Regions from separate parts of the Virgibacillus xinjiangensis genome, predicted to be linked through region 1. Evidence: riboswitches for the same ligand, from Rfam matches in the RefSeq annotation. Region 1 holds a riboswitch; each other region holds the start of a gene.
The links. A riboswitch is a leader RNA that binds a small molecule or an ion and turns the genes downstream of it on or off. The one in region 1 is predicted to bind preQ1.

Region 2: another riboswitch for preQ1. It lies ahead of ACFOGI_RS15860 (QueT transporter family protein); the one in region 1 lies ahead of queF (preQ(1) synthase).
Region 3: another riboswitch for preQ1. It lies ahead of queC (7-cyano-7-deazaguanine synthase QueC); the one in region 1 lies ahead of queF (preQ(1) synthase).

What each region holds. Positions count from the first base shown of each region.
Region 1 covers NZ_JBHRSA010000015.1:34,412-44,284, reverse strand. The annotation lists gene ilvB (biosynthetic-type acetolactate synthase large subunit) at 1-439, opposite strand, end outside; gene ilvD (dihydroxy-acid dehydratase) at 1,474-3,171, opposite strand; gene glpK (glycerol kinase GlpK) at 3,411-4,889, opposite strand; gene ACFOGI_RS04885 (queuosine precursor transporter) at 5,262-5,903, opposite strand; gene queF (preQ(1) synthase) at 5,958-6,446, opposite strand; PreQ1 riboswitch class I at 6,568-6,613, opposite strand; gene ACFOGI_RS04875 (radical SAM protein) at 6,823-7,536, shown strand; gene ACFOGI_RS04870 (sodium:calcium antiporter) at 7,583-8,584, opposite strand; gene asnB (asparagine synthase (glutamine-hydrolyzing)) at 8,770-9,873, opposite strand, start outside.
Region 2 covers NZ_JBHRSA010000057.1:72,872-82,744, forward strand. The annotation lists gene ACFOGI_RS15845 (MarR family winged helix-turn-helix transcriptional regulator) at 1-184, shown strand, start outside; gene ACFOGI_RS15850 (alpha/beta hydrolase) at 225-833, shown strand; gene ACFOGI_RS15855 (VOC family protein) at 907-1,761, opposite strand; PreQ1 riboswitch class I at 1,917-1,961, shown strand; gene ACFOGI_RS15860 (QueT transporter family protein) at 1,968-2,453, shown strand; gene ACFOGI_RS15865 (DUF3891 family protein) at 2,566-3,336, shown strand; gene ACFOGI_RS15870 (catalase) at 3,601-5,211, shown strand; gene ACFOGI_RS15875 (hypothetical protein) at 5,376-5,657, opposite strand; gene ACFOGI_RS15880 (acrylyl-CoA reductase family protein) at 5,891-6,877, shown strand; gene ACFOGI_RS15885 (ABC transporter permease) at 6,962-8,566, opposite strand; gene ACFOGI_RS15890 (ABC transporter ATP-binding protein) at 8,566-9,474, opposite strand; gene ACFOGI_RS15895 (TetR/AcrR family transcriptional regulator) at 9,471-9,873, opposite strand, start outside.
Region 3 covers NZ_JBHRSA010000053.1:27,846-37,718, reverse strand. The annotation lists gene ACFOGI_RS14760 (hypothetical protein) at 1-368, opposite strand, end outside; gene ACFOGI_RS14755 (NADPH-dependent FMN reductase) at 549-1,100, opposite strand; gene ACFOGI_RS14750 (DUF6241 domain-containing protein) at 1,197-1,775, opposite strand; tRNA gene ACFOGI_RS14745 (tRNA-Ser) at 1,998-2,087, shown strand; gene queE (7-carboxy-7-deazaguanine synthase QueE) at 2,720-3,442, opposite strand; gene ACFOGI_RS14735 (6-pyruvoyl trahydropterin synthase family protein) at 3,442-3,876, opposite strand; gene queC (7-cyano-7-deazaguanine synthase QueC) at 3,873-4,538, opposite strand; PreQ1 riboswitch class I at 4,626-4,672, opposite strand; gene ACFOGI_RS14725 (hypothetical protein) at 5,100-5,537, opposite strand; gene ACFOGI_RS14720 (GNAT family N-acetyltransferase) at 5,579-6,085, opposite strand; gene ACFOGI_RS14715 (SIMPL domain-containing protein) at 6,209-6,871, opposite strand; gene ACFOGI_RS14710 (SLOG family protein) at 6,949-7,500, opposite strand; gene mscL (large conductance mechanosensitive channel protein MscL) at 7,621-8,016, opposite strand; gene ACFOGI_RS14700 (hypothetical protein) at 8,236-8,406, shown strand; gene ACFOGI_RS14695 (small acid-soluble spore protein P) at 8,443-8,595, opposite strand; gene ACFOGI_RS14690 (cold-shock protein) at 8,845-9,045, shown strand; gene ACFOGI_RS14685 (hypothetical protein) at 9,247-9,432, opposite strand; gene ACFOGI_RS14680 (hypothetical protein) at 9,485-9,712, opposite strand; gene ACFOGI_RS14675 (hypothetical protein) at 9,685-9,873, opposite strand, start outside.

The DNA of each region.
Region 1 (9,873 bases):
TATTGACTTGATAGTTATATTTTGTGATCGGTGTAGTGATGCCCATTACATCCGATTCCTGAAAAGCATCTGTGCCGATGACCCCCTGAGCTACTTGACCAGTAAAGATGACTAGTGGCAGGGAATCGATCATGGCATCTGTGATACCTGTAATCAGGTTGGTTGCTCCAGGGCCTGACGTAGCAATAACCACACCGGGCTTTCCGGTTACTCGGGCATATCCTTCCGCTGCATGTATGGATCCCTGTTCATGACGGGATAATATGTGTTTGAAAGGTGTTTCATTACGATACAATGCATCATAGATTGGAAGAACCGCTCCACCTGGATAACCAAATACTGTATCAACTTCCGCTTCAACCAATGTCTGGACCAGCAGATCCGCCCCGGTAATCCTTTCACTCGCCGATTCCACTTTGTTCTTCGCTTCAACTTTCACTGCTGCATGCCTCCTTTAGTCTTCTATAAATCGAAAAAGACCCTTTTCTCCTATAAACCTGCACAGATGCAGAATTATTGGGGAGAAAAGAGTCTTCTTTTCACGGTACCACCCATATTCATAGCATTCTCACGAATACTATCTCACAGGCTGTCGTACAGCCCGCTTTGATAACAGGTGCACTGTAAAGGTGCACCTGGCCAGGAATAGTGAGGTCTTTTGACCCGTTCAACCTGGCACTCGGGGATGATGTCGGAACTGCTTGCATTTCTGGGCTTCCAGCAACCCCAGATCTCTGTAAATGCAATGATGCAGATCCTTTATTCCCGTCGTCGAGTTGGAATTATTAAGTTGACATTTTTTTGCTAACTCTATGGCTAATTGGAAAAATGTAATAACTGATATATTGCTGATAATCATATAACTTTTTTGTGATTCGGTCAACAGCTATTTTAAAATTTTTTGATACTTTTGATTAATTGTTTTTTATGAATACGGTTACATTGTTGGATAGTTGCGAATTGGCATTTATATTACAAAAATGTTACAAATGATCGCCGCTATCTCTCCTTCCCGTTCCCCTTTTAAACCAAAGAATATTGGGGATTGGAGTTTTTTATTGACTGAACGAATCCATCTGTTTTTGTGTCACTTTTTGGCTTTTCATGCCAAATCGGTATAAACGAAATTTGGCCAACATAAATAAATAGAAATAGAAAATTGATATTTTAATCCTTGAAGTCTTCTTTTTGTAAGAGAACAAGAATATATAATAACTGGGTTTTACCTTTATTCTAATCATCCATTTAATTAACTGATATATTGCGATCCTCCCTTTATTTACAACAATTTCATTGTCATAAGGTAAATTGATATATCACCGGTCACTCAAAAAATGAAAGACAAGGGAACCAGATGCACGATAAAAAGAGACATTGTACAGGAAGGATAACGTATCAGCTTACCAGATTAATTATGCATTTCTTTTCCTCATTCAAAAAACAAACCCCTGGTCATTGACCAGGGGTTTTCTCTTATTCTTCATCAAGAAAATCTGTAACTGCACCTTTCGATGAGCAGGAAACATTATGCGCATATTTGCCCAAAATGCCCTTTTTGTAGAGTGGAGGAGCTGTCCAGCCTTCTTTACGGCTTTCCAGTTCTTCCTCGGAAACATCCATGGTAATTTCCTTCTTGTCAGAATCAATGGTGACAAGATCTCCCTCTTTCAGGAAGGCGATCGGACCGCCACTCTGTGCTTCCGGCGAGATATGCCCAACAACTAGTCCGTGGGTACCTCCGGAAAATCTGCCATCTGTCAGCAGAGCCACTTTTTCGCCCAGTCCTTTACCGACAAGAATACTGGAAATGGACAACATTTCCGGCATGCCAGGTCCACCTTTCGGGCCGACATAACGGATGACCAGTACGTCTCCTTCATTGATTTCATTGTTCATGACTGCTTGTGTAGCCTCTTTCTCCGTATCAAATACACGCGCCGGTCCTGTATGGCGTTTTACTTTCACACCGGACACTTTAGCCACTGCCCCCGTTGGAGAAAGGTTCCCTTTCAGCACGATCAACGGGCCATCTGCACGTTTTGGATTGTTAAGCGGCATGATCACTTCCTGTCCCTCTGCAAGGCTTGGCGCCTCTGCCAGGTTTTCAGCAACTGTCTTGCCAGTTACTGTCAGGCAGTCGCCATGCAAATATCCTTCTTCATACAAAAGCTTCATGACTGCTTGTACACCGCCAACGCGATGCAGGTCCTGCATGACATATTGCCCGCTTGGTTTAAGGTCAGCCAAATGCGGCACCTTTTCCTGAAGACGGTTAAAATCGTCTATAGACAGATCCACTTTCGCAGCATGAGCGATTGATAGCAGGTGAAGGATTGCATTGGTAGAGCCTCCAAGAGCCATAACAACCGTGATAGCATTTTCAAAGGCCTCTTTTGTCATAATATCTTTTGGATAAATCCCTTGATCGAGAAGGTTGTACAATGCTTCACCAGCGTTCGCACAGTCTTCAGCCTTCTCATCTGACTCAGCCGGGTTGGATGAGCTTCCAGGCAGACTCATACCCATTGCTTCCACCGCGGATGCCATCGTGTTTGCAGTATACATGCCACCACAGGCACCTGCTCCTGGACAGGCACTGCATTCGATGGATCTCAATTCCTCATCATCTATGTCACCATTATTATGTCGGCCTACCCCTTCAAATACAGAGACAATGTCGATGTCTTTTCCACGGTGACGTCCAGGGGCAATTGTCCCCCCATAAACGAATACAGCGGGAACATCCGAATTCGCAATCGCGATCATACAGCCCGGGATGTTTTTATCACACGCACCGATTGCTACAAACCCGTCCAGGTTCTCAGCGCCGACCACTGTTTCAATGGAATCGGCGATCACGTCACGGCTCGGCAGGGAATATCGCATACCTTGTGTTCCCATGGAGATACCATCCGATACAGTGATCGTATTGAAGATGAGTGGAGCTGCTCCTGCCTCTTTTGCTCCCTTTTTGGCACTGATCGCCAAATCATCGATATGTATATTACATGGGGTCACTTCACTCCATGTGCTGGCGATCCCGACCATCGGCTTCTTGAAATCCTCATCATCGATTCCAACCGCGCGCAGCATTGCCCTGTTAGGAGCACGCATGGCGTCATCTGAGAACACCTGACTCTTGATGCGTAGATCTTTTTCTGGTTTTTCCATTCTGTAACCCACCTTCCAAATAGTTGTCATTCATTTTTCATAACAGTTTAAACTGTAAAGATTCTAATAATTTAATTATTCTAGCATACTTAATAGGGTTTGTGTAGGTGGTTTTTTGGAAAGTCATAAATATTTCTTTTCTAAGAAAAGTTATAAGGAGAAACTTGCCAGATTATAGGGGATGAACACTTGGAACAGCAGAAAGCCGGGCATGGCATCCCGGCTTGTCAATCATTTTCTTATTTGAAAGCTCTCGCTGCTTCGACTGCTTTTCTCCACCCTGCATAAAGGCGAGCGCGGTGATCGTCGTCCATTTCTGCACGGAAGGTTTTTTCGTTCTGCCATTGGCGGGCTATCTGTTCCTTGTCTTTCCAATAGCCTACCGCCAAACCGGCAAGATATGCCGCCCCTAGTGCAGTTGTTTCCTGAAATGCCGGTCTTTCCACCGGAACCCCAAGCATGTCGCTCTGGAATTGCATGAGAAAATCGTTCTTAACGACTCCTCCATCCACCCTTAGTGTCTTCAGATCGATACCGGAATCCTCCACCATGGCATCAAGGACATCACGTGATTGGTATGCAAGAGATTCCAAAGTGGCGCGTATCATATGTTCTTTTCTAGTTCCTCGGGTGATGCCGAAAAATGCTCCGCGAGCTTCACTGTCCCAGTAGGGGGTGCCAAGCCCGACAAAGGCAGGGACCATATAGACGCCCTCCGTCGAGTCCACCTTTTCTGCATAAGTCTCACTTTCCGAGGCGTCCCGGATAATCTGCAAACCATCCCTCAACCATTGGATGGCCGATCCGGACACGAAGATGCTCCCTTCCAAGGCATATTCAACTTTTCCGTCCACACCCCAAGCTAATGTCGTCAACAGACCATGCTGTGAACTGACACCTTCTTCTCCTGTATTCATCAGCATGAATCCGCCAGTCCCGTACGTATTTTTTGCCATGCCTTTTTCAAAACAAGCCTGGCCGAACAATGCTGCCTGCTGATCCCCTGCAATGCCTGCGATAGGAATCTCATGCCCAAAGAAATGGTAGCCCACTGTCTTGGCATATTCCTCAGAAGATGGACGGACTTCCGGCAGCATACTCTTTGGCACATCCAGCATTTCCAACAGCTCATCGTCCCACTGCAAGTCATATATATTGAACATCATGGTGCGGGAGGCATTGGAATAATCTGTCACCTGTGCCTTCCCACCCGACAGTTTATGCACCAGCCAGGTATCGATTGTTCCAAATAGCAGATCTCCTTTTTCTGCCTTTTCCCTTGCACCGTCGACATGGTCGAGAATCCACTTGACCTTCGTCCCGGAAAAATAGGGATCGATCAGCAAACCGGTCTTTCTCCTGATCATCTCTGCATAGCCTTGTTCCTCCAGCTTCCTGCAAATATCGGCTGTCTGCCGGGACTGCCAGACGATGGCCTTGTGAATCGGTCTTCCTGTATGCCGATCCCAGACAACAGTTGTCTCCCGTTGGTTGGTAATACCGATGCCTGCGACCTGATTTGGCTCTATTTCCGATTTCCTTAAGACATCGGCGATACAGCCAAGCACAGATGTCCAAATTTCATTGGCGTCATGTTCTACCCAACCGGGACGGGGAAAGAACTGTTCAAACTCCTTCTGGCCTGTGGCAACAATTTCCCCTGAATGATCAATGAGTATGGCTCTCGAACTGGTTGTACCTTGATCAATCGACATCATATACTGACCTTTCAACCCAATTCCTCCTTCAATACAATTATTATTCAGCCGTAATATTATGTTGCTTTATCATAGCAATTAAAGCGCTTTATTTCCAGGATATATCTGCCCGGTAAGCCGTTATACTTGATACTATTTTAAACTTCTATATTCCCCCTGCAGAATTTTTGGAAACAAGTACTTATTCAATATCGGACAAGTTGATTGTTTAATAACTTACGGCAGGATCCTTCAGTTTCTATGAGCAAGGCCTCAGATCCGAATAAAGGGTGATGGAATCGTCCTTCTGCTGATTACTCTGCGCTTCTGCTATTTCCTCCATGCCCTGCTGATTTAATTTTAAAAATCAGCCCCATAAAAAAACGTCATTCCTCAGGAGGAATGACGCAAGGCAAGTTCTGACTGCTCTTGTGTTCCGCGTTTCCTGGCCATGTAGACCAGCAGATAGACGATGGGTGTATCAATGAGCGCCACGATCAGTTTAAATACATATTGGGTTGCAATCATACCAAGGAGAACACCTGTCGGTACCATTCCCCAAAAGGCAACCGCAATGAAAATGGTGGTATCCACGAGTTGGGCGGCAGCTGTGGAAATATTGTTTCTCAACCATAGTTTCTTCTCTCCATGGTGGGATTTCAGCCGGTGGAAAAGACTCACGTCCAAATGCTGGCTGGCAACATAAGATAATAGACTGGCCAGCATGACCCGGAAACTGCCGCCGAGAATGGTTTCGAATTCTGCTTGGAAGCCAAAATTAGGTGCTGCAGGAAGTTGTATTGCAATAAAAACGAACACCATCACGAGCACCTGGGTAAAGAAACCTGCCTGCACGGTTTTTCTTGCCGCGTCCCTTCCGTAGACCTCACCAATTACATCGGTAACCAAAAAGGTGATAACATAGACGATCACTGCTGCCGGCAGAATGAACTCACCGACACTGAAAAGCTTTACCCCAAGAATATTGGAAACAACTAAAAGCCCGACAAATAAAGCATTCAAATAGACAAACATTATTAATCCTCCCTGTACATAGGTGAGGTTCTAGTCCAACCCTGGCTCCCGCTATCAGCGGTTATCAATGGTTTCCGGATACATATCATGGTTCATCATCCGATGTTCCGCGATTTTTTCGTACTTGGTGCCAGGACGTCCGTAATTGCAGTAAGGATCGATGGAAATCCCACCACGCGGGGTGAATTTCCCCCACACTTCGATATACCGTGGATCCATGAGTTTAACCAGATCATTCATAATGATATTCATACTGTCCTCATGGAAACCGCCGTGGTTGCGGAAACTGAAGAGGTACAGTTTCAACGCTTTGCTCTCCACCATTTTCACGTCGGGAATATAGCTGATATAAACGGTCGCAAAGTCTGGCTGATTGGTAATGGGGCATAATGTAGTGAATTCCGGACAATTGAATTTCACGAAGTAGTCACGGTCCTGATGATTGTTTTCAAATGTCTCAAGCACCTCGGGATTATAATCAAAATCATAGCTGACACCTTGGTTCCCCAGCAGGGTCAATTCAGATACATCCTGTTTTTTCATACAATCTCCTCCTTCTCTTCTTCCTTCCATAGTTTCTGGATTTCCATCTGACAGAAATGCCATCATGTGCTGAAATATAAAAAAGCCATGTGTCCTAAGGCACATGGCTTCATTTCATGAATAGTGCTTAGTTTTTTATAGAGGGTTGGACTAAGAACCTCTCACGTATTCAACATTCATATTATACACTGTCGCCACTTCTCTGTCATCTGCAAATTTTTGCCTTTGTAATATACACATTATTGTAATATTTTCCACGGTAGAAGGGCTCATCTTGTGATATATTGAACCTATAGAACTGTTACATACCTTATATTATACTTCTGTCCGGCGCCATATTTACGGCGGACAGAAGTTTCCGAGAGGAGCAGAACAGATGAAGGATCGAATCCATTCCATACAGACATGTACAAAAGATCACGGTCCCGGCCTCCGTTATTTATTGATCATGCAAGGATGCCCGATGCGTTGTAAATCCTGTCATCATCCGGACAGCCGGAAAATTTCAGAAGGCAGGGATATTACTGTTGAAGAAATCATAGAGGATGTGACGACCTATCTTCCGTTCCTGCAAGCTTCGGGAGGAGGAGTAACTGTAAGTGGCGGTGAAGCCTTGCTCCATACCAAATTTCTAAATAAACTCTTTGGTGAGTTGAAGAAACTCGGCGTACATACAGCCATTGACACTGCTGGAAGCTGCTACACCAAATCCGATTTTTTCCTGCGGCAGCTGAATCAGCTTCTGTCTAAAACGGACCTTGTACTGCTCAACCTGAAGCAAATTAATCCTCTTAAACATAAAGCACTCACCGGAATCACCAACCGTCATATTCTGGAGTTCGCTGAACATTTGGCGGAACAGCACGTCCCTGTATGGATCCGCCATGAACTGATTTCAGGCATCAGCGACCAAGATGAGGATTTAATTCTTCTCTCTGAGTTCATCCACTCTTTAAGAAACGTAGAAAAGGTTGAAGTGGTTCCCTACCGGAATGGCAACTTACTAGGTGGCATCAGCCAGGATATGAAAACTCCGACCGTAGCCCGTATCACCAACGCAGAACAAATATTGAATTATGAAATCATCTAAAAAGGGGTACCCATTGAAGGAGGTACCCCTTTTTTACTCGTGATGATTATCCTTGGAACAACAGATAGGAAACGATGAAATATCCTATGACTGTTATCATTGACGGGATGCTGTATGTCCACAGAGAAGCTGAACGCTTTCTCAGCAATGCCCAAATCAGTACCGCGGAAAGTAGAGTAATGGCAATTCCAGTATACACATTCGACTGGGAAACATCGGCCAATATGGAACCGCCTTGGTAAACAGCATCAGATATTGCGAGGATGATCATGTTGAACATGTTGCTTCCGAGGATCGAGCCTACTGCAAGATTCATGTTCTTCAGCCTCAAGGCAGCGTACACGGAAACAGCTTCCGGTAAGGATGTCGTAGCTGCAATCAGGAAGCTGCCGACAAAACTTGAACCCATACCGGTAATGACTGCAATCTGATCACCGGTGATCGATAATACGGTCCCCGCTAGAAGGATGGCTATGGCAGCAATGATGAAACCGATGACCGCTTTTTTAATCGACATGTCTTTTGCCGGTTCATTCGTTTCCGTCTCTGGACCATCGCCCATCAGTGCCTCTGTCGGTTCTGGGGCAGAAGGCAGACGGCTGATGATGACCATACCAATAATGTATATAAGAAGTACCAGAAGGGCATCCACCCCAATGCCTATAATCGTATAATCAATCCGCAAAAAGAGAGCCAAAGTAACAACCAGCATCAGGAACAAACCAAGTACTGCTGAGAATAAATGGCTTCTCCCTGCTTGATGATACAGCTGTCTTCTTCGATACAATAGGTCAAACACAGCTAGAATCAGCAGGTTGAATAAATTCGATCCCAACATATTACCGATCGCTATGTCGATATTGCCAATCACTACCGCCGAGAAACTGGTAGTCACCTCTGGAAGGGAGGTTGCCCCGGCAAGAAGGATGGTTCCGACAATCATACCGCCCATCGTGGTCTTTTCACTGATAACGTCCGCATACTCGGACAATTTCATGGCAGTATAGACGGTTAATGCAGCAGCAAGAAAAAATATTACGAATACCAATAGAATCACTCCTCATTTCAAGACCCATCCATTAATATACCCCCAACCTCCAAAATTGAAAAGCAAACTGTCCAATTAAATGGACTTCTTGGGAACACCAAAAACCCTGCCGGAAGAACGGCAGGGTTTTTGGTGTCCTGTATGTCTTAGGCAGAGAAAGGATCCGCCTGCATACAATTCCATTCCTAATTACTGGCTTTTACATCATACTCACGAAGCCAATAGTCAATTTGGCATAAGTGGGCAATCAATTGCGGGCCTTTCATCAGCTGACCATACCACGGATCCTTGAACTCCTTCCCTCCGCTACGGTTAATGGCCTCCACTTTCTCCCGCTTCAAAAATTCGAATAATGGGGAGTCTGCGTCGGCAAGGATTTCATCCATCCATTTTACAGCAGCCTTCGTATACTCTGGCTGGAAAGTTCTTGGATAAGGGCTTTTTTTCCGGTACAGGACGTCATCCGGCAATATCCCTTCCAAGGCTTTCCGCAAAATCCCCTTTTCCCTGCCGCCATGCATTTTGATTTCCCATGGGATATTCCAAACATATTCCACCAGCTTATGATCGGCAAAAGGGACGCGGACCTCCAAGCTGGCTCCCATGCTCATCCTGTCTTTTCGGTCCAGCAATTGGGCCATGAACCAATGCATGTTCAAATAAAATAATTCCCTCCTGCGTGCATCTTGCTCTTTCTCCCCGTCAAGCCGTGGTGTCTCCCGACGTGTTTCCCTGCTTCTGTCTTGCACATATGTTTTCATGTCCAACTTCTTCTGCCATTCCGGGTGAAGAAGATCAATCCGGGCGTCAAGTGAGCGCATCCACGGAAACCCAATGTCACTAGATGAATGAGGGTCATGAAACCACGGATATCCGCCGAAAATCTCATCCGCACACTCCCCAGAGAGGCTGACAGTCGTATGTTGCTTTATCTTGCGGCAGAACCACAACATGGAAGAATCAATATCCGCCATGCCGGGCTGATCTCTGAGCCGTACGGATTCCTTCAAATATGCTGCTAATTCCGAACCGGATATCACTTCATCATGGTGGTCGGTCGAACAGTATTGCACCATCTTATCTATCCAGGGCTGATCGGTGGAAGGTTGAAACTTGCTTGCCTGAAAATGCTGCTCATTCCCTTCATAATCGATGGAAAAGGTTGGAAGCACTCCCCTTCCCTCCTTACGGAAATAATCAGCGGCTATCGCTGTAATGGCACTGGAATCCAGCCCACCGGACAAAAAGGTGGAAACCGGCACATCGGAAACCAGCTGTCGCTGAACCGC
Region 2 (9,873 bases), on a different contig from region 1:
GCCGTGCACAGAGGACCGGCGAGTAGTCTACATCCATATCACCGAAGAAGGAATTTTGCTGATGGATGAAATCTTCCCTAAACATCAAGAGGTAATCGAGGAGATTTTCTCCGGTATTTCCCACCAAGAGAAAGAAACGATTGTGGAAGCTCTTAAAAAAATAGGCATGGACAACGAAATCTAAATGTAACGATACAGAATGAATAAAATAGGAGGAACCATCTATGAAACACATTTTTCAAAAAGGTAAGAACCAGAATAAACCTACACTGCTTCTGCTTCACGGCACCGGCGGGACGGAAGAAGATCTATTGCCCCTTGCCAAGGAGATCGATCCTGAGGCAAATGTTTTAAGTGTACGAGGGAATATTTCTGAAAATGGCATGCCGCGTTTCTTCAAACGCCTTGCGGAGGGTGTATTTGATGAGGAAGACCTTATCTATCGGACCAAAGAGCTCTTTGAGTTTCTCGATGAGGCTGCTGAGAAATATGACTTCGATAGAGAAAATATCATCGCAGTAGGCTACTCCAATGGAGCAAATATTGCAGCAAGCTTGTTGTTCCATCACCAAGACGCCTTATCAGGTGCCATCCTGCATCATCCAATGGTGCCGCGCAGAGGGATCAACCTCCCTGATCTAACAGGAAAGAATATATTCATTGCTGCGGGGATCAATGATCCTATCTGTCCTTCCCAGGAATCCGAAGAGTTGAAATCGCTGCTCGAAAACGCTGGTGCAGATGTACAGCTGCATTGGGAAAACCGGGGCCATCAGTTGACCATGGGAGAAGTGGCGGCTGCCAAAAAATGGTATCAAACCATCAAAAAATGACGTTTCTGATATGGCAAAAACGTTCTGCTGATTAAGGCAGAACGTTTTTTTCATACAACTGAGGATCCCCTCATCATACGATCAACTGTATATGATTTCCGGACGGATCTTCCACTTTATAACCTTCTCCCGTTTCCTCTACATCCACGCCTGATTGCTGAAGTCGATCTATAGCTTTTTCCCTCATTTCCTTGTCCGGGAATAGAAGAGAAAACCAGCGGAGTCCGGCGCTATTCGGAGAAGGTTTTCCAGCCCCCTCCCCATTCCATATGTTCAACCCGATATGATGATGATAGCCGGCTGTTGAAGTGAACAATGCTCCTGGATAGGTAGCCACTATATCAAACCCAAGGCCATTTTTATAAAAAGCTTCCGTCTTTTTCAGGTCAGCTACATGCAGATGAATATGCCCCATCACTGTATCAGAAGGAAGACCTTCCCATTCCCGGTCACTTTCCGCGACAAGACTGTCAGCATCCAACGGATCTGTCACCATTTTCACGGTACTACCGTTCCAACTCCATTCATCTGACAGACGATCCCTATATACCTCGATGCCATTACCATCCGGGTCATTGAAATACAGAGCTTCACTCACATGATGATCCGAGGCACCTAACTGCAAGGTGCGTCCCGCCTTTATCAGATGTGTCAAAAAGCTGGAGAGGTCCTCCCGGGAAGGAAGTAATATAGCGAAGTGGAACAGTCCGGCTTTCCGCTCTTCTTTCGGCATGGAGCCCTCCGGCTCGACTATGGTCAGGATTGGACGTTTTCCATCAGCTGTCAGAGACGCACTATTCCCCGCCCTTTCCAGCACGTTGAACCCCACTACTTCTTCATAGAAAGCAATAGATCGATCCAGATTGGTAACATTGATGCACACTTGCCCCACATAGGTTGCCGGGTTTTCAAAAAATTTAGTTTCCATGATAATCTCCCTTTACATTATATTAGTTACAATAATAAACTAGGTTACTTTATGTAAATTGTAGAGTTCTTTCCCTATAATTGTCAACTAGATGTCCCCTTGAAGTACTCGTATCCTTCCCATTTCCATCTTTTTATATTATACTTGGTAAGTTAAAATACGTGGTTCGAGACCCTCCCACGATAAAAAACTAAGGAGAGAAGATAATGAAAACAAATACAATTGTCGTCAATGCTGTATTGGCAGCCTTATATATTGCTGTTTCCATGGTCATTCAACCCTTTGGATTCACCAATGTGCAGTTCAGGATTCCAGAAATGTTCAACCACCTTGTAGTGTTCAATAAAAAGTACTTTTTCGGTATAGTCCTTGGAGTGTTCCTCAGCAATCTGCTGTTCTCCCCATTGGGTATGTATGATTTGATTTTCGGGGTGGCCCACTCCGCTGTGTCGCTCGGACTTATCATTTTATTGGCAAAATATATCAAGAATACGTGGGTACTATTAGTTCTTAATACCCTGATTTTTTCTTTTAACATGTTTATTATTGCCTTTGAATTGAACCTGGCACTTGGTCTGCCTTTCCTCTTCACATGGCTGACCACCGCTGCAGGGGAGTTTGTTGTATTGGCAGTTGGAATTCCAGTTATGTATGCACTCAACAAGCGTTTACGTTTTCAACAATTGATATGACAAGCAGGCTTCATCTGGAAGGATGAAGCCTGCTATTTTTTTAACTGTTTACATATTCATCTATATAGGGAAAAATACAAAGTAGGTAGCAAATCGAAAGGATGTGCGGAGGATGATTATCAGGGAACATGATAACGATTTCGTTTTGGTGGAGCAACACCATCACGCCAAGCTTTCCGGAGAAATTATGGAAAGATGGAAAGACAATTTATTTGAAGGCAAGGGAAGAAAAGAGTCTGTACTATATGCAATCGAGCAGCATGACCTAGGCTGGAAAGAATTTGATAAACAACCTTTTTGGAATGATGCAAAGCAGGAGCCTTTCACCTTTACCGACTTCCCCATTCACCCGAAAGTGATCTTGTATACCCTTGGGATAGATGAAGTGGAAAAGGCAGACCCTTATGCTGCGCTTCTTTGCAGTGAACATTACAAACGCTTTATTGCTGCGGAATCCTCAAGGCAAGCAGACCTATTTGTCCGACAAGAAACAGCAAGACAAGAACGAATTATGGAGAACCTTCCCGATTTCAACAAACGTTTGTTTAACTTTCATTATGGGCTGGTCCAGCTTGGTGATAACTTCTCCCTCTATGTATGTATAAACGACCCGGGGGTGGGCAAGCAGGATGAGCATCCATTTTTCAAGCAGGGCATCCCCCTCCCATTTGAATTGGATGGCTTTCATAAAAATCCGATTGGCATCAACTGGTTGGATGAACAGACTGTTTCTTTGGAAACCTTCCCGTTTGAAGGTCCTGTTGAAGTAACGGTAAATCAAAAACGGGTGAAAAAGCAAGATATCCGGGAACATGGATTGATTAAATGCTATGAAGAAGCACAGACAGAAGGGGTCCCTGTCCGGTTGGTGCCTGCAAATTGATGAATCTTAGTGCCGGTGCAGCAATTACCGCGCCGGCAACCTGCCTTCCTCATTGAACTGCCTGCCCTCCCATATTTATCACTTCACATCACGTGGTCCCTATCATATCTTTCTCCACGGCACGGATCTTATAAAACTCCACTTCCACAAGAAATTTAATAAACCTCATCCTAAACGGTCATTCTATATATTAGTACCTCAGATTCCGAATCGGGAATCGCCCTTTGTCATTACCAACACACTAATGGAAAGAGGAGATATAGAATGGCTGAAGGCAAACATAATCAAAGAACGAATTATGAAAAAGATGACACGCTAACGAACAGACAAGGCCATCCGGTTACCAACAACCAAAGTATACGCACAGTTGGAAATCGAGGGCCAAGTACATTGGAGAACTATGATTTCATCGAAAAGATCAGTCACTTTGACAGGGAGAAAGTTCCTGAACGTATAGTACATGCCCGTGGCGCTGGTGCTCATGGATATTTTGAAGCATATGGCACTGCAGGTGATGAACCGGTATCCAAGTATACAAGAGCGAAGCTTTTTCAGGAAAAGGGGAAGCAGACCCCTGTATTTGTCCGTTTTTCATCGGTCATCCATGGCGGACATTCCCCAGAGACCTTACGGGATCCCCGAGGCTTTGCGGTGAAGTTCTATACAGAAGATGGAAACTGGGACTTGGTCGGAAACAACTTGAAGATTTTCTTCATCCGTGATGCGATGAAGTTTCCCGATATGATCCATGCATTCAAGCCAGATCCAGTAACGAACATCCAGGACAGCCAGCGCTTCTTCGACTTCTGTGCAAGCTCTCCAGAATCCTTCCATATGGTGACCTTTGTATACTCTCCATGGGGAATCCCGGCGAATTATCGTCAGATGCAGGGGTCTGGTGTCAATACGTATAAATGGGTGAACCAAGAGGGTGAGGCGGTACTCGTGAAGTACCATTGGGAACCGAAACAAGGAATTAAGAACCTGACCCAGAAAGAGGCGGAAGAAATCCAGGCCAATAACTTCAACCATGCAACAGAGGATTTATATGAGGCAATCGAACGAGGAGAATATCCAGAATGGGAACTATATGTGCAAATCATGAGCGACGACGAGCATCCAGAATTAGATTTTGACCCGCTGGATGATACAAAACTCTGGCCAGAGGACCAGTTCCCATGGCTGCCTGTTGGTAAAATGGTGTTGAATAAAAACCCGGAAGACTACCACGCCGAAGTGGAACAATCAGCATTTGGTACCGGGGTACTTGTAGACGGGCTGGATTTCTCTGACGATAAAATGCTGCAGGGAAGGACATTTTCCTATTCAGATACCCAGCGTTACCGCGTCGGCGCAAACTATCTCCAGCTGCCGATCAACCGGGCGCAAAAGCAGGTGAACACCAACCAGGAAGGCGGCAACATGCGTTATGAAGTAGACCGCCGCGTGGGAGGCAACAAAAACCCAAGCATCAATTATGAACCATCCATTCTTGGTGGATTCCAAGAAGCTGAACAATCCGGGAAAGAATACACTCCTGAAGTCAAGGGGAAATTGGTAAGGGAAACTATTGACCGAGAAGAAAATACGAAACAAGCCGGCGAAACATATCGTATGTTTGAAGACTGGGAAAAGGATGAATTGATCAGCAACCTCGTAGGGGACTTGTCAGAATGCGACCAACGCATCCAGGATAAGATGGTAGAGCTTGCCGAATCTGCCGATGAAGAATATGGACGCCGCCTGCGAGAAGGCCTTGCAGAGGCCAAGAAAATGATGGGGCAAAATTCCAAACCTGGACCGCTAGGAAATGAGGACAGCGAAAAAGGTCCACAGGACGCAGTCGAGAAAGGCCATGACGCCGATCCATATTAACCCTTAAAACCCTCCACACCGGAGGGTTTTACTAATCATATTCTGCCAGTTGCTTTATTCGATGTTTTGCCACGTCAGCAAATTCAGCAGCAGCTTCGTAATAATCTTGGCCGTTCGTCAAGACGGAAAAGTCTCCGTGCCTTAGTCTGAGACGAGTGTTTTTCTCATGTACCAACAGTTCGTATCTGAAAAGGATATCCCCTGGTTGTGGATAAGAGTGAAATATGCATCCGCCTCTCCCTTTCCAATTTCACTACGGTATGGCTTGAATAACCTCCTCTTGGAAGCTCCCAAAAATACACTTGTCCTGCCTTGAGCGGGTGTTCGCGGCAGGTATCAGGGAAGTCATCCCACCTTCTGATGTAGATTGGATAGGTGAGTACTTTCCATACTTTGGACAAAGGAGCGTGAATGATGATTTCATCTGTCACGATCAATGTACTCATGAATGGCTTTCTCCTCTCTTTGACCATTGTCGACCCAACTCACTCTATATAATTCCCGGGAATCAGGAGGTTAATGAGTCCAACCTTCTTCCCCGTTGACGAGCATTCGCCTAATGCCTTCTATATTCATGTGGGTGCTGTTATCATCCCTCTCTAAACCAGATTGCTTTAAACTTGGCTTCAAGACAATTAAAATGATAGTAAGATTAATTGGAGGAAAGGATGACCATCTAATGGATCAATTTCAGGCATTGGTGCTTGATAAAGAAAAGGAAAATGGCCAGTTGAAAGTGAAGCAGTGTGACCAAAGCGATCTGCCAGACGGAGACGTCACCATCAGAGTCGCCTATTCCAGTGTCAATTATAAGGATGCCATTGTTGGTATCCAGCAACAGTTGGTAGAGAAGTTCCCATTAGTCCCGGGGATTGATTTGGCCGGAACGATCATACATTCCGAGACACCAGCGTTCTCAGAAGGTGACCAGGTGATTGTGACCAGCTATGCACTAGGTACCGGCCATTGGGGTGGTTACAGTGAAGTTGCAAGAGTACCTAAAGAATGGGTGGTCCCTCTTCCGGATGGATTGACGATGAGGGAAGCAATGATTCTCGGAACAGCTGGCCTGACAGCTGGTCTATCCATCCAACGGCTAGAAGATAATGGCCTGAACCCTGATAAGGGACCAGTACTGGTTGCTGGAGCCACCGGCGGAGTAGGCAGTCTCGCTGTCGATATGTTAGCTAAAAAAGGATATCAGGTTGCCGCCGCTACCGGCAAGTCATCCGAACAGGAATACTTGGAAAAACTGGGAGCTGCGCAAATAATCGATAGAGAAGAAATTACAGATACGGCCGGGACCCCTACCAGAAAGAAACAGTGGGCTGGTGCTATTGATCCAGTCGGTGGAAAAACCTTGCAATTTATTCTCAGCAGCCTCCAATCCGGCGGCTCTGTTGCGACCAGTGGAATGGTCGGTGGTATAGAGGTTTCCACTACTGTCCTGCCATTCATCGGGAGAGGTGTCAACTGGCTCGGCATAGACTCTGTCCAATGCCCTATGGAACTCAGGAGAGAAGTTTGGAACAGGCTGGCTGATGACCTGAAACCACATTCCCTGGAAACAGAAATTGTGCATGAAGTCTCCTTAGAGGAAGTCCCTGCTGTACTGGACAAAATCCTGCAAAGCAAGGTGCGGGGCAGGACAATTGTCAAGCTATAGACGGAAAATGGCCCGGCTGATGAGCCGGACCATTTTTCTATTCCTATTCCTTTCAAAACCTAGACTGGATGATCGGTTTGCTAGTTATCCGGCATCGATATCCCGCTTTGCATATCCTATAAATCCTCCTACCGCTAAAATGACAGCACAAACGATCAGAACAATTACCGGTAACACTGTCCATTCATCTATCGGCACTTGAGGGACGTGCCCATAAGGGGATAACTTGCCTGCCCAGTCCGATAAATCGAATAATCCGCCCCAATAGACAATCATGAATGAATAAGCCAAATAGAGCCAAACCAGCTTGGTGTAATTCGGCAGCACCCCGATTAACAACATGGTTAAGCCGAGCATTACCAGGAAAGCAGGATAATAGGCCATCCCAGCACCGTATAAAAACCAAAAAGACAATCCTTCTTCCATCACTGCATTACCTGCAACCCACAGGCCAATAACCGCAAGCGAGAGCATGACAAAGGCATTTACTGCTGCTACCATAAGATAACTTGCCATCAATTTCTGGCGGGATATTTGCCTGCCAAGCAGATGACCCACCCTTCCTTTCCTCTCTTCACCAGTTAATTTAAGCATGGACAGAAGAGGAGGAATACTGGATAAAATGGCGACCACCACCATTAGCACCGGAAGAAACTGTTCCACTATCGTAAGACGATCATCTTCGTCCAACATCTGTTGCAATAGTTCATTCCCTTCAAAGAATCCTTCCAGATCCCCTAATACGGAGCCATAAGATAGCCCCATCACCAAGAGACCGACTCCCCAGGCAGCCATCCCTGTCCTCTGAAGCCTGAGCGAAAGCCCCACCGGGCTGCTCAAAGCCCATGAGGCATGTGCCCTTCCTGGTTTAGAAGGGAGGAGTCCGGTCCCTATATCCCTCTTCGCGTTCAGATAATATGCTGCAACTAACAGCAGACATGCAGCAATAGCCATCAATAATACAGGGCCCCAGTTGTTTGACGTATAGGCTTCCGTTTTCGTCACCCAACCCAATGGTGAGAACCAGGACCATGTCTGATCGTTAATATCTGTCATTCCCCGGGCCAGGTAGGAAAATAGCAATACTGCTATCGTTAAACCTGCTGTTCCTCTGGAAGTCTCCACCAGCTGGGCAGAGATTGCTGTAACTCCCGCGAAAAATAATCCTATTCCCCCAAGAGCCGTTCCATATAAAAGGGAGCCTTCGAGAAACATACCCTCTATCCTCAGGGCATATAACCCAACCCCTATAATCAGAGCAAGCAGCAAATTTGTAACTAAAGCCAACATAAAGGAGGCCTGTAGGTGGGAAAGACGCCCGACCGGCAAGGCACGAAGCATTTCCTCTCTCCCCTCTTCTTCATCTCCCCGCGTATGTCTGCTCATCAGCAGAATATTCATGAAAGCAACTGTCAATGCAGTAAACAACAGCATTTGATGGACAGTCATAGCCCCTATCGTATAGTTATCCAAGTTGCCGGGTCCTATCAATGCTGTCATCGCAGGGTTGCGCATGGTCTCAGCAATGCCCATCCTATCATTTTGGGAAGGATACAGTTCGGTAAACGCTCCCGGAACCAAGAGGGTGAAAAAGGTGATACCTGCCATCCAAAGAGGTATGCGTATCCTCTCCCTTTTTAACCCTATGCTGAAAAGTGAACCTGCCCCTGTGAAAAGAGTGCCAACCATCAGGAACCACCTCCAGATTGCAGCTTCTCTTTATGATGATAATGCCTCATAAACAGGTCTTCCAACGTAGGAGGCCTACTCTCCAGACTGATGATACCCAATGAACTCAATTGCTTCATCACCTGTTCCATTGCCTCCTGGTCGACTTGAAGCGATAGAGTGTGCCCATTTTTCTTGATATCATGGACCCCCTCCATCTGCTCCAGGAAGGTGGCAGGCTCCCTGGTTTCCACCGATAAATTGGTCCCCCTCAAATGACGGAGCTCTTCGAGTGTCCCGCTTTCAATCATACTGCCCTGCCTGATAATCCCCACTCTGTCACAAAGCTTTTCAACCTCGGATAAAATATGGCTGGACAGGAGAATGCTTTTTCCTTCTTGCTTCAATTCCTGCACACAATCCTGGAAGACACTTTCCATTAACGGGTCAAGTCCGGAAGTCGGCTCATCAAGTATATACAGCTCTGCATGCACACAAAACGCAGCTATGAGGGCCACCTTCTGCCGATTTCCTTTGGAATAAGTCCGGCACTTCTTACTCGGGTCAAAATCAAAGCGTTCCATCAGCTCGCTCCGCCTGTGATCAGCCCTTCCCCCATGAAGTCTGACAAACATATCTATCACTTCACCACCTGTTAAATTAGGCCATAGCTTCACATCTCCTGGTACATAGGAAATTTTTCGGTGAATGTCAACCGCATTTTTCCAGACATCTTTGCCGAATATCTGTGCCCTTCCGGACGTGGCTTTAAGCATGCCGAGAAGTACGCGAATGGTCGTTGACTTCCCAGCACCATTAGGCCCGATGAATCCGTAGATTTCTCCTTTTTCGACCTCCATGTTCAATCCATCCAACGCAGTAAAGTTCCCAAACTTCTTGGTAAGGTTGCTGATCGTAAGCAGACTCATTGCTTCTCCCCCTCTTTTTTGTAGAAGCTTGTTTTAAGTACCTCCAAGTAATCATAAAACTCCTGCCAGTAAATATCCAAGTCAAGTTCCGGTATGTTCTCTCCCCTCAGACGGCTCATCACCTCTTCTTGGTATCCATTCATGGCCCACTGGATGAGATGGAATGCTTTTTCTATATCTATATCCTGTCGGAACAACCCTTTATCGATGTTCTCATACATTATTTCATGGCCTTTTCTTTTTAACTTTTCCAGTCTCCTCCTTAGTTCAACCGGAAGGATAAACTGGTCATCCAGGTACACAGAAGCTATAAAATGATTAATATCCGGATGTGTTCGGAAATAGCGTAGTTTCACTTCAGCGATTTGCTTCATTCGTTCTACGAAATCCGTCTCGCTG
Region 3 (9,873 bases), on a different contig from region 1:
TGGACCTCCATGGAATGGGAATCAGCCAACCCTTGGAACGTAACCTCTTCTCTCTCCCGAGCTTCATTGTTCTTCTGTTCCTCAGTTGATCCGTCTTCTGTTCCTTCGGTGTCATCAGCTTCTTCTTCTGGTGCCTCTTCAGCGGTTCCACCTTCATCTGCTGCTTCATTGTCTTCCCCTGCCTGATCCGATTCATCTGTCGTTTCATCAGCAGGCTCTTCTTCATTTTCACCGGCTGTTTCCTCTTCCTGACCATTCTCTGTCGTTTCCTCTTGATCCGTGTCTGTCGGTTCATCGGCAGGTTCATCATTCGAACACGCAGCCAATAACATAGGAACAAGGAATGCCAAAATAAGTAACTTTTTCATTGTTTACCCTCCCAATCTATCAATCACTAAGAAATATGGTCGATTATTGCTGGACCACTTCTATTACATGTTTGATTATACAACATGTCTTACACATTTTGCCAAATTCCTTTGCCTTCCCATGAAAAAACACGCCCCTAGTCCTATGACGGGAGACGTGTCCTTCCATTTATATACTATTTAGCTATAGAATTTCACATTTTCCGCCCATTTAATGAAGTTTTCCACAACATGATCAAGGAAGGAAATGGTCTGCTCATCCATTAAGTTGCCGTCAGCATCGATTTTTTCATGAACAGTGCCGATCACTACCTCATTTCCCGGCAGGGTCAAAGCACCGATTCCAGGCGCATTAAGGATCTGGCGAAGTTGCAGTTGGGCCTTGACAGTGCCCAGAGCTCCCATGGACGCACCGACAATCATGGTCGGTTTATTGACCATGACCTGATCCACACGGGAAAACCAGTCGAGAGCATTCTTCAACATTCCGGAAATGGAACCATTGTATTCCGGTGTTGCAATAAGGATACCATCGCTCTCCTTGATGATACTACGTAGGTCCTCTACAATTTGAGGCGGATTGAGTTCGTCATCCTGATTATAGAATGGAAGCTGGTCGATCGGGAGGACTTCTATGTCCAATTTCCCGTCATACCTTTTCTGCATGTATGCAGTAAGCTGTCTGTTGTATGAGTCTTTCCTGTTACTACCTACCAAAGCTGCTATTTTCATGTATTGATTCCTCCATTTTATAAACTAAGTACTGTCTTCATTGTTACAAAAGAGGAGGAAAACTGGCAAGAAAACTGCTTATCGTTTTTTACTCACTTACTCTTTCTCACTTTCCAAGTATGCCTGTTCTTCTTCCGGATCCATGACACCGCTGGCCTTTCCTACAGTTCCACCCTGCAGTTCCCAGACAGCGTTATGGTCGGCATCTGCCGTGGAAAAATCCCCTTCCTTCCACTTCAAAAGGATTCTCCGATAGACATCCTCATGATCCAGTGCGACCTTCTCCATGCCTTCCAACAGCCAGTTGATCCGCTGTGGGTGAATCTCGTAGAACCCCCATTTTTTCGACGCCTTCACCTTTTGATGGGACATACCATGGATATACTCCTGGTAATAGTCATCCGTCAATTCATAATGGGGCCTGTCCTCACCGAATGGATTCAATCCCTGTTCCTCAAACTCCTGAAGCTCTTGCTCGCTGATACTGCCCTTGATCTTTTCCCTCTGCTCGGAAATCTCTTCCGTATGACCATCATCCTCCGCCTCCTCTTCCATCGCTGCTGCACTTTCTGCCTGGTCTTCTGTTGTCCTTTCCGTTTCCATCCACAAGAATACTGCCAAGCCGGCGCTCGCCAGCAATAGAATCAGCCCGAAAATGGGCATAGGCTTTTTCATTGATTATCCTCCATTCCTGTTTGTAGTATGCTTTCATTCCAAATACTCCATCATTTCATCTTATATTGGAGCAAAAAAAATCCACGCAAATCCCTTGAAGAAATCGAAAAAAAGGATTATTATTTTTTATGTGGTTTTTATTGGCAGGTGTAGCAGAGTTGATAGACACATTACTCGCTATGTTCGTGTGGGGGTTCACCCTACCAGCACCATTTCTATGATGGAGAAGTACCCAAGTCCGGCTGAAGGGGATGCACTCGAAATGCATTAGGACGGGCAACCGTCGCGTGGGTTCGAATCCCACCTTCTCCGCTTTTAAAACCTTCTATGTAATTATTCAAGATGTTTCCATAATTATCCTGCTTTGATGCAAGAAAAAATAGAATGCTGCAGAAAAAGGCTTAGAGAAAATGTCTCTAAGCCTTTTTTAGTGGTTATATTGCTTATTGCTTTAATGGAGCTCCAATCTATGGCGAATACAGCAGAATACTGCCGCCGCTGTGACAAAATACTTCGCTTTCCGTGGGCACGGCTTCAGTCTCCTCGGAAGCAAAGGACGCTTCCTGAGGGGTCTTCATACTCGTGCTGTTCCCACTGGAGTCTACGTATTTTGTCTACGCTATGGAATCGATCTGATTTTCGAATGACTGTGGATCAATCACCTAAAATCACCCGGCTATCATTGAATTCTTCTATTCTCTTACAGCTACAGACATCACTACAATCAAATCACCAAACCAGCGGAGGAAATCCACGAAGGGTCCTGCGGGAACCGTGACCAGAGTGAGATCGCGAAGAACGTAGTTCGAGAGAGCTCACGGGTCACCCGCGGAAAGCGTAGTGGAATTTCCGCAGCGGCGGGTGTGAGGCGCTACTTGCGGCTTACCAAGCGGCACGCGAAGGATTCTTAGTAGAACGCACATGAACGCCGGAATCCGCAGCCATCACACCCCGCGCTTGTTCCCCCACAGATACGTATGGAGTTGCGGCAGCACCCGCACATCTTTCAATATATCATCCTCCATCACCCGATCGATCAACCGCTCATATCTGCGCAGTGAATAAGGAAGGAATTCCTGCTCCTCCACGGTCTCCAGGTCATCATTCCCCACCTGGAGGAACAGCTCGACATCCGGATACCGCTGATGGATATGCTGAGCGTATTCCAAGTCCGCTTCCTCAAAAATGACCACTTTCAGGCTGAATTCCCCCTTCTGCTTGCGTTGCAATGAATCTATAATGAAATCCAGTACGGAAAAATCCGTCTTCATGCCGGAGCTCGGCGGTTTCGGTGACAGTGTCAGGTCGTCAATATGGATAAACCAGTCCTGCCACTTGCTCCCCTGCGTCTCCAATGCCACCTTCATGCCATGTTCATGCAGGAGATCGACCAGCCCATCCAATCTTGCCAACAATGCAGGATTCCCGCCGGAAATGGTGACATGGCCGAAGTTCTCACCACCCGCCTCTTTCAATGCTTCAAAGATTTCTTCCGGCTCCATTTTCCGGATAGCATCTTTTTCCGAACCGTCCCAGGTGAATTTGGAATCACACCAGGAACAGGAATAGTCACATCCAGCGGTACGGACGAACATCGTCTTTCTGCCGATGACCATCCCTTCCCCTTGAATGGTGGGCCCGAATATTTCCATCACAGGTATCGTCATCAGGAGCGCACCTCCTTTGGACGGTAGATGCAGTAACTGGTCGGTGTCTCCCGCAGGTATACCTGCACACATGCCGGCTTGTTCGGGAGGGTGTTCAGATAGCCCTGGACAATTTCCCAAATGGTCCGCGCCGCAACCTCCGTGGTAGGGAAAAGTTCTGCATCAACATCTGAAAAGCCCTCATCATCGTTCAGCGTCTGGTGGTCGAACCGCTTATGGATCAGATCTTTCACCACTTTGAAATTCACCAAGAACCCAGTGTGGTCCAATTCATCCCCGGCAACGGTGATGTTGGTGAAATATGTATGGCCATGCCGCTGCCTGCACGTACCGGCATCTTCATGTGGGATATAATGAGCGGCAGCGAAATGGAAATCTTTGTTGATTTCATACGAAAAATCATGAACAGCCGGCGGATAGATCTGCTGCATCATTCAGCATGCACCCCCGCCTTGCGGGCCTCATATTGCTTCAGACCTCTGTTGCGGAGTTTGCAGGCAGGACATTCGCCGCATCCGCTTCCCTTCACCCCGTTATAGCAGGTGAGCGTATGTTCTTTGACAAACTCGAAAGCTCCCAGTTGGTCACTGAGTTCCCATACCTCTGCCTTATCAAGCCACATCAGCGGCGTATGGATGACAAATTCCTGATCCATGGACAGATTCAGCGTCACATTCAACGATTTCATGAAGACATCCCGGCAATCCGGGTATCCGCTGAAGTCCGTTTCTCCTACACCGGTGATCAAGTGAGCGGCACCTACTTGCTTTGCCAATACACCTGCGAAAGACAGGAACAGCAGATTTCTCCCCGGTACAAAGGTAGATGGTGGGCCGTCCTCCCCTTCCGTAATTTTCATGTCTCCACGCGTCAACGCATTCGGGGCCAGCTGGTTCAATAAGGACATATCCAGTTCATGATGCGGTACATCAAGCGTTTGGCAAATCTCCTTGGCACAGTCCAGTTCCTCGTGATGCCGCTGTCCATACTGGAACGTTACAGCTTCCACCTCATCGAATGTTTCCAGCGCCCAGAAGAGACAGGTGGTACTATCCTGTCCACCGCTGAATACAACAATTGCCTTTCGGTTATCCATTTTTATTCCTCCCCTTTTTCTTTAAAAAGAAGAGAAGCAAGCATGTTTCCATCAAAAAAAACAACACCCAAGAAGCCGTGTTGTCTGATCTCCTTAGTTTTTTATAGAGGGATGGAATTGCGAACCTCTCCTGCCAAAAAGCAGACTTCTTTTTTCTGTTTTCCATGAAAGTATACCATAACCATATGTCCGCCATAAACGTTTTATTCTCTCCCCCCTGTTGTTCCAGTATTCCCGATCGACCAGTGCAGCCTCCTGTAAACGTAGATGGCAGCTCCCGATGAACCTTGCATGCGTATCCACAAACCATGCACAGATAGAAAAAAATCCTCCGGAGAGTCCGGAAGATCTTAGCGCCCGCTTGTCGTGGTATTCTGTTGTTTCCGCTTATTTAAAAACTTCCGTACAACCGGATAGATCATCGGTCCGTATTTGATCAATCTACGAATCAATCGTCCCATGGATTTTTCCTCCTAAACAAAAGGTTACCTATATAATTCCTCTTAGAGAAGTTTTTAAACAAGAGGAAGGATCATGGGACAGTCCAGATTCCTCACACTCCTAGCCTGAGGCCTCCCTCGTACGCTCCATCCGTTCCAGCAGATGATAGTCCTTGGTTTTACGGATCGGGATCCTGTTACGGACGGCAAAGTCATCCAGTTCTCGAAAGATGCCAGCGGGTTGATGGTTCTCTATTTTCACCCTCCAACCATCCTTCACCTTTATCGTTGCCGCTTTCCTTGTCCATCCGGTGCGCAAGAATTTCATTTCTACAACTTCATCCGACCGGTACATCTTCCGGTACACACGCTGGCCGAACAAGAGGGCCCGCACATGCACAGATTCCCCCTCCATCCATATCCGCCATTTCAAGGAGAGCACCACCAAACAAAACGGGATATAGCATAAAACGGCATAGCTGGACAATTGGACGGAAATCAACATTCCTATGGTCAGCAGATATCCCGCCCAGGCAGAAATCCTTCCCTCATAACACATGCAGCTCTTCCTCCCCTGAAGTAGACCGCTTGATGCATAGCTTAAGCTGTTCCTGCTTTATTCTCCACCTTCAATACCATCTGGAGCGTGTTCAAGATATGCCCGTCAAATGTATCCTGGAACTCGGATACCTGCTCAAACCCCTTTGCATGATAAAAGTTCTTCCCGATTTCATTCTGCTTCTCCACATTCAAGTAGACTTCCTCCACGCCGCCTAGCTGATCGATCCCTTCCTGAAGCAAAGCACTGCCGATCCCTTTCCCCTGATAATGCGGATAGAGATAGATGGCGCCGAGTTCCACCCTCCCTCTCTCCTTCACATCTGAGAAGTTCGCAAAACCGACAATCCGGTCATCCGCCTCCGCTACAAACAGATGGGTGTGTTTCAGGCGTTTCTTCATGGTTTTGGCACTGTAGGCATTCTGGAGAAATTTCTTTTGGATCTCCAGAGGAATGATCCCCTTATAGGTCGCATTCCAGCTCGTCACAGCCACCTGCTGGATGTGTTTGATATCCTTCTTTCCTGCCCTCCGGATTACAAACTCCATGTCATCCCCCTCTTTTGATTGATGGAAATATTTCCGATTATTATAACATTTATTTTCCAGCAATGCTCCCATTTTTATACAGTCAATTTTTCTCCAACATGCGCGTTCAGCCAGGAAGTTCCATTACTGCCCTGGCCCGTACATGAACGCTGCTTCTATTTCCGCTGTGACGGTCAGTTGTCCTGGCTCGATTGGTGTCCCTGCATCTTCAGCAAGGGCAACAGCAGTGTACGGCTGGATCGTGGGGGTGGATTGTTCGGTAATATGGATGGGCGTCACATCCAAGGATACCTGCATGGCTGCGGCGAGTGCAGCCGCTTTGGCAACAGCATTTTCATAAGCCTTTTGCAACGCCTGCTGGTATGCCGCCCCTTGGTTTGCCATGAAAAACTGCACCCCTGAAACGCGATTGGCTCCACTCTGTACGGCGGCATCGATGACCCTGCCGATTCGGGCAAGATCCGAGATGGTCACTGTCACCTCATGCCGGACTTCATAACCTCTGAACACCTGCGCACCGTCCACATAGTCATATCTCGGCTCTATCTGATAAACAGTCGTGCGGATGTCCTCCGCCGGGATTCCCTGATCCCGCAACGCTTCCAACACCCTGTTCATCGTGGCATTGTTCTCTTCCTGTGCCTGCGCGAGCATGTCATTCTCCGTGACGACCCCCAACTGGACACTTGCTGCATCCGGGGCTGCCGATACACTTCCCTTGCCATCTACCGTGATCACCCGCCGCGGACCATTTTGCTGCCTGTAAGAAACGGGATAATAATACAAGGCCATTCCGCCTTTCCTTATACCTGTTTCTCTATGTATATGCACAAAAAGCGAGATTATTTTCCAGGCAGCAGGTTCTACCCCCAATAATCCGGGTCTGACATGCGCATTTCCTCTACGATATCGTCCAGGTCGGCCGGGGTGATCGTATAGATCGGATAATTCTCTTGTTCCTTTGCAGCTTGGTGGAAGAATCGCGTACTTCCCGGAAATTCATCATCCATCAACACCAGGCAGGCATCACTTTTATCAGCCAGCCACATGTTTTTCGCCTTGAACTGGAAAGCGCCTTTGTATTCCCCTTTATAGATGGGTTTGAAAAAATCAGCCACCATCATCAGCTCTTGATATTTCTCCTGCAATGGCTCCGGCCAGCGGGATTCCTGGTTCTCAAACGGAGGGAAGATCCCCAGATTGATGTCATATTGCTCTTTCAGATCCAAAACCACTTCAGCTGTCCACAACTCGACCCCCATCTGTCCGGAAACCAGCACCCATTCCAGTCCCTCTTCAATAAAACCGATCAACCTTTTTTCCACAGCTGCCTTGATGAAAGCAATTCGGGGATCATCTTCCTTGAAAATATTCAATTCCATGGGTTTATATCCTGTTACCGTCAAAATCTCCATCTATATACCACCTTTCCTGAAGCTGAAAGACCGGCAATTCCCAACTGCCCTTCCATCCAGTGAACGACGCGGGTGTACAGGATTTGCTGCGGGCCGCCAGTTTACTCTTGGCCACCTAGCTTACTTCAGCTTCCGGTTCTGTTCTTTCAACAGATCCCTTATCTCTGTCAGCAGCTCTTCCCGCACATCTGCTTCCTCTTCCTCAGCTGCTACTTCTTCTTCCTCCTTCTCCCGTTTGAACTTCATCAATACCCGGATGATCAGGAAGATGGAAAAAGAGATGACGAAGAAATCGAACACCGACTGCAGGAAATTTCCATAGAGTATTTCCGAACTGCCAACCGTGAGGGAAAGTTTGGTGAAGTCCACCCCGCCAAGCAGGATGCCGACCGTCGGTGTGATGATATTTTCCACCAGAGAGGTCACAATCGCTCCAAAAGCAGCACCAATCACCACTGCCACCGCCAAATCCAACACATTCCCCTTGAACGCGAATTCCTTGAAATCCTTCCACATAAAAAACCCCTCCCCGTCTTTTCTACGTAGTGTTATCATAATACGAGCAAAACGAGGTGTACAGTTATCAAGTACTCTTCCATCTGGGCTTATTGCGTAAAATAACGTGAATATGTAGGTACACGATGGCATGCTTGGCTGCAGGGATTAGATTCTTCCGTTCACCAACTGCTATGGTATGATGGCATGGTAGATTTGAAAAATATGGGGTGGGTCGAAATGGATTTATTTTTAGTATTCATCATGCTTGTTGTCATTGTAAGTCTGGTCATGGGCATCTTTTCAACCAAAAAGTATTACGAATTCAAGCGGGAAGCATTGAGTTTGGAGAAGGAACGATTGAACCTGGAAAGGAAACGTTTGGAGATAGAAGAAAAGAAATCAAATTAAAACAAAGACAGCCATCCCGGCTGTCTTTCTTCTATATTATAGGCCATGGTGCGGATTGCGGTTCTGCCTCGAATGGTTCTTCTGCTTTACATCCTTGTTCCCCTGCAACGGCTCACCATATGGCTGCTGCGGGCTCTGCGGCAAATCCGGATGCTTCTTCTGCTTCGGCCCTTTCGGTTTTCCACTCATCATTCAGTTCCCCCTTCAACGTGCTTATCCATAGCATTTGAAGACGAAAAAAAATTATCCCGAAAAACAATAGGATTTTTTTATAAAAAGAGTATATATTTTTTGGACTGTGTGTTATACTATAATTAATTATTGATGTTCGGAAGCAATACAAGATCTCTTCTCAGATTACACAGCAGTACCATCTTGAAAGTGAAAGAACAGAAATAGTAATAAACGTGCCAAACGAGCACATGGAGGAATTTAACAATGAACACAGGTTCAGTAAAATGGTTTAACGCAGAAAAAGGTTTTGGATTCATTGAAGTTGAAGGCGGAGACGACGTATTCGTACACTTCTCAGCAATCCAAGAAGAAGGTTTCAAAACTTTGGAAGAAGGTCAAACAGTGACTTTCGATATCGAAGAAGGAAACCGCGGACCTCAAGCAGCTAACGTTGTTAAAGCGTAACAGCTGATTTGGTTAAAAAAGCTATCCACTCTGGTGGATAGCTTTTTTTATGTCTAATTAGAGGGAGACTTCGTGATTAGGATGTGGATGATTGCGCGGTACAGGCGGGTTCCTGGGATATATGTGTGCTCCGGGCGATATATCCATTCTCCTGCCGATTTCCGCACGCTCCCGGCGATATATCCATCCTCCTGCTGATTCTCACACGCTCCGGGCGATATATCCTTCCTCCTGCCGATTCACGCGCGCTCCGGGCGATATATCCTTCCTCCTACCGATTTCCGCACGCTCCCGGCGATATATCCATCCTCCTGCCGATTCACGCACGCTCCGGGCGATATATCCGTTCTCCTGCCGATTCACGCGCGCTCCGGGCGATATATCCATCCTCCTGCCGATTTCCGCACGCTCCCGGCGATATATCCATCCTCCTGCCGATTCACGCGCGCTCCGGGCGATATATCCTTCCTCCTACCGATTTCCGCACGCTCCAGGCGATATATCCATCCTCCTGCTGATTCTCACACGCTCCGGGCGATATATCCATCCTCCTGCCGATTTCCACGCGCTCCCGGCGATATATCCATCCTCCTGCCGATTCACGCGCGCTCCGGGCGATATATCCATCCTCCTGCCGATTCACGCACGCTCCAGGCGATATATCCATCCTCCTGCCGATTCACGCACGCTCCGGCCGATATATCCATTCTCCTGCCGATTTCCGCACGCTCCCGGCGATATATCCATCCTCCTGCCGATTTCCGCACGCTCCCGGCGATATATCCATCCTCCTGCCGATTCACGCACGCTCCGGGCGATATATCCATC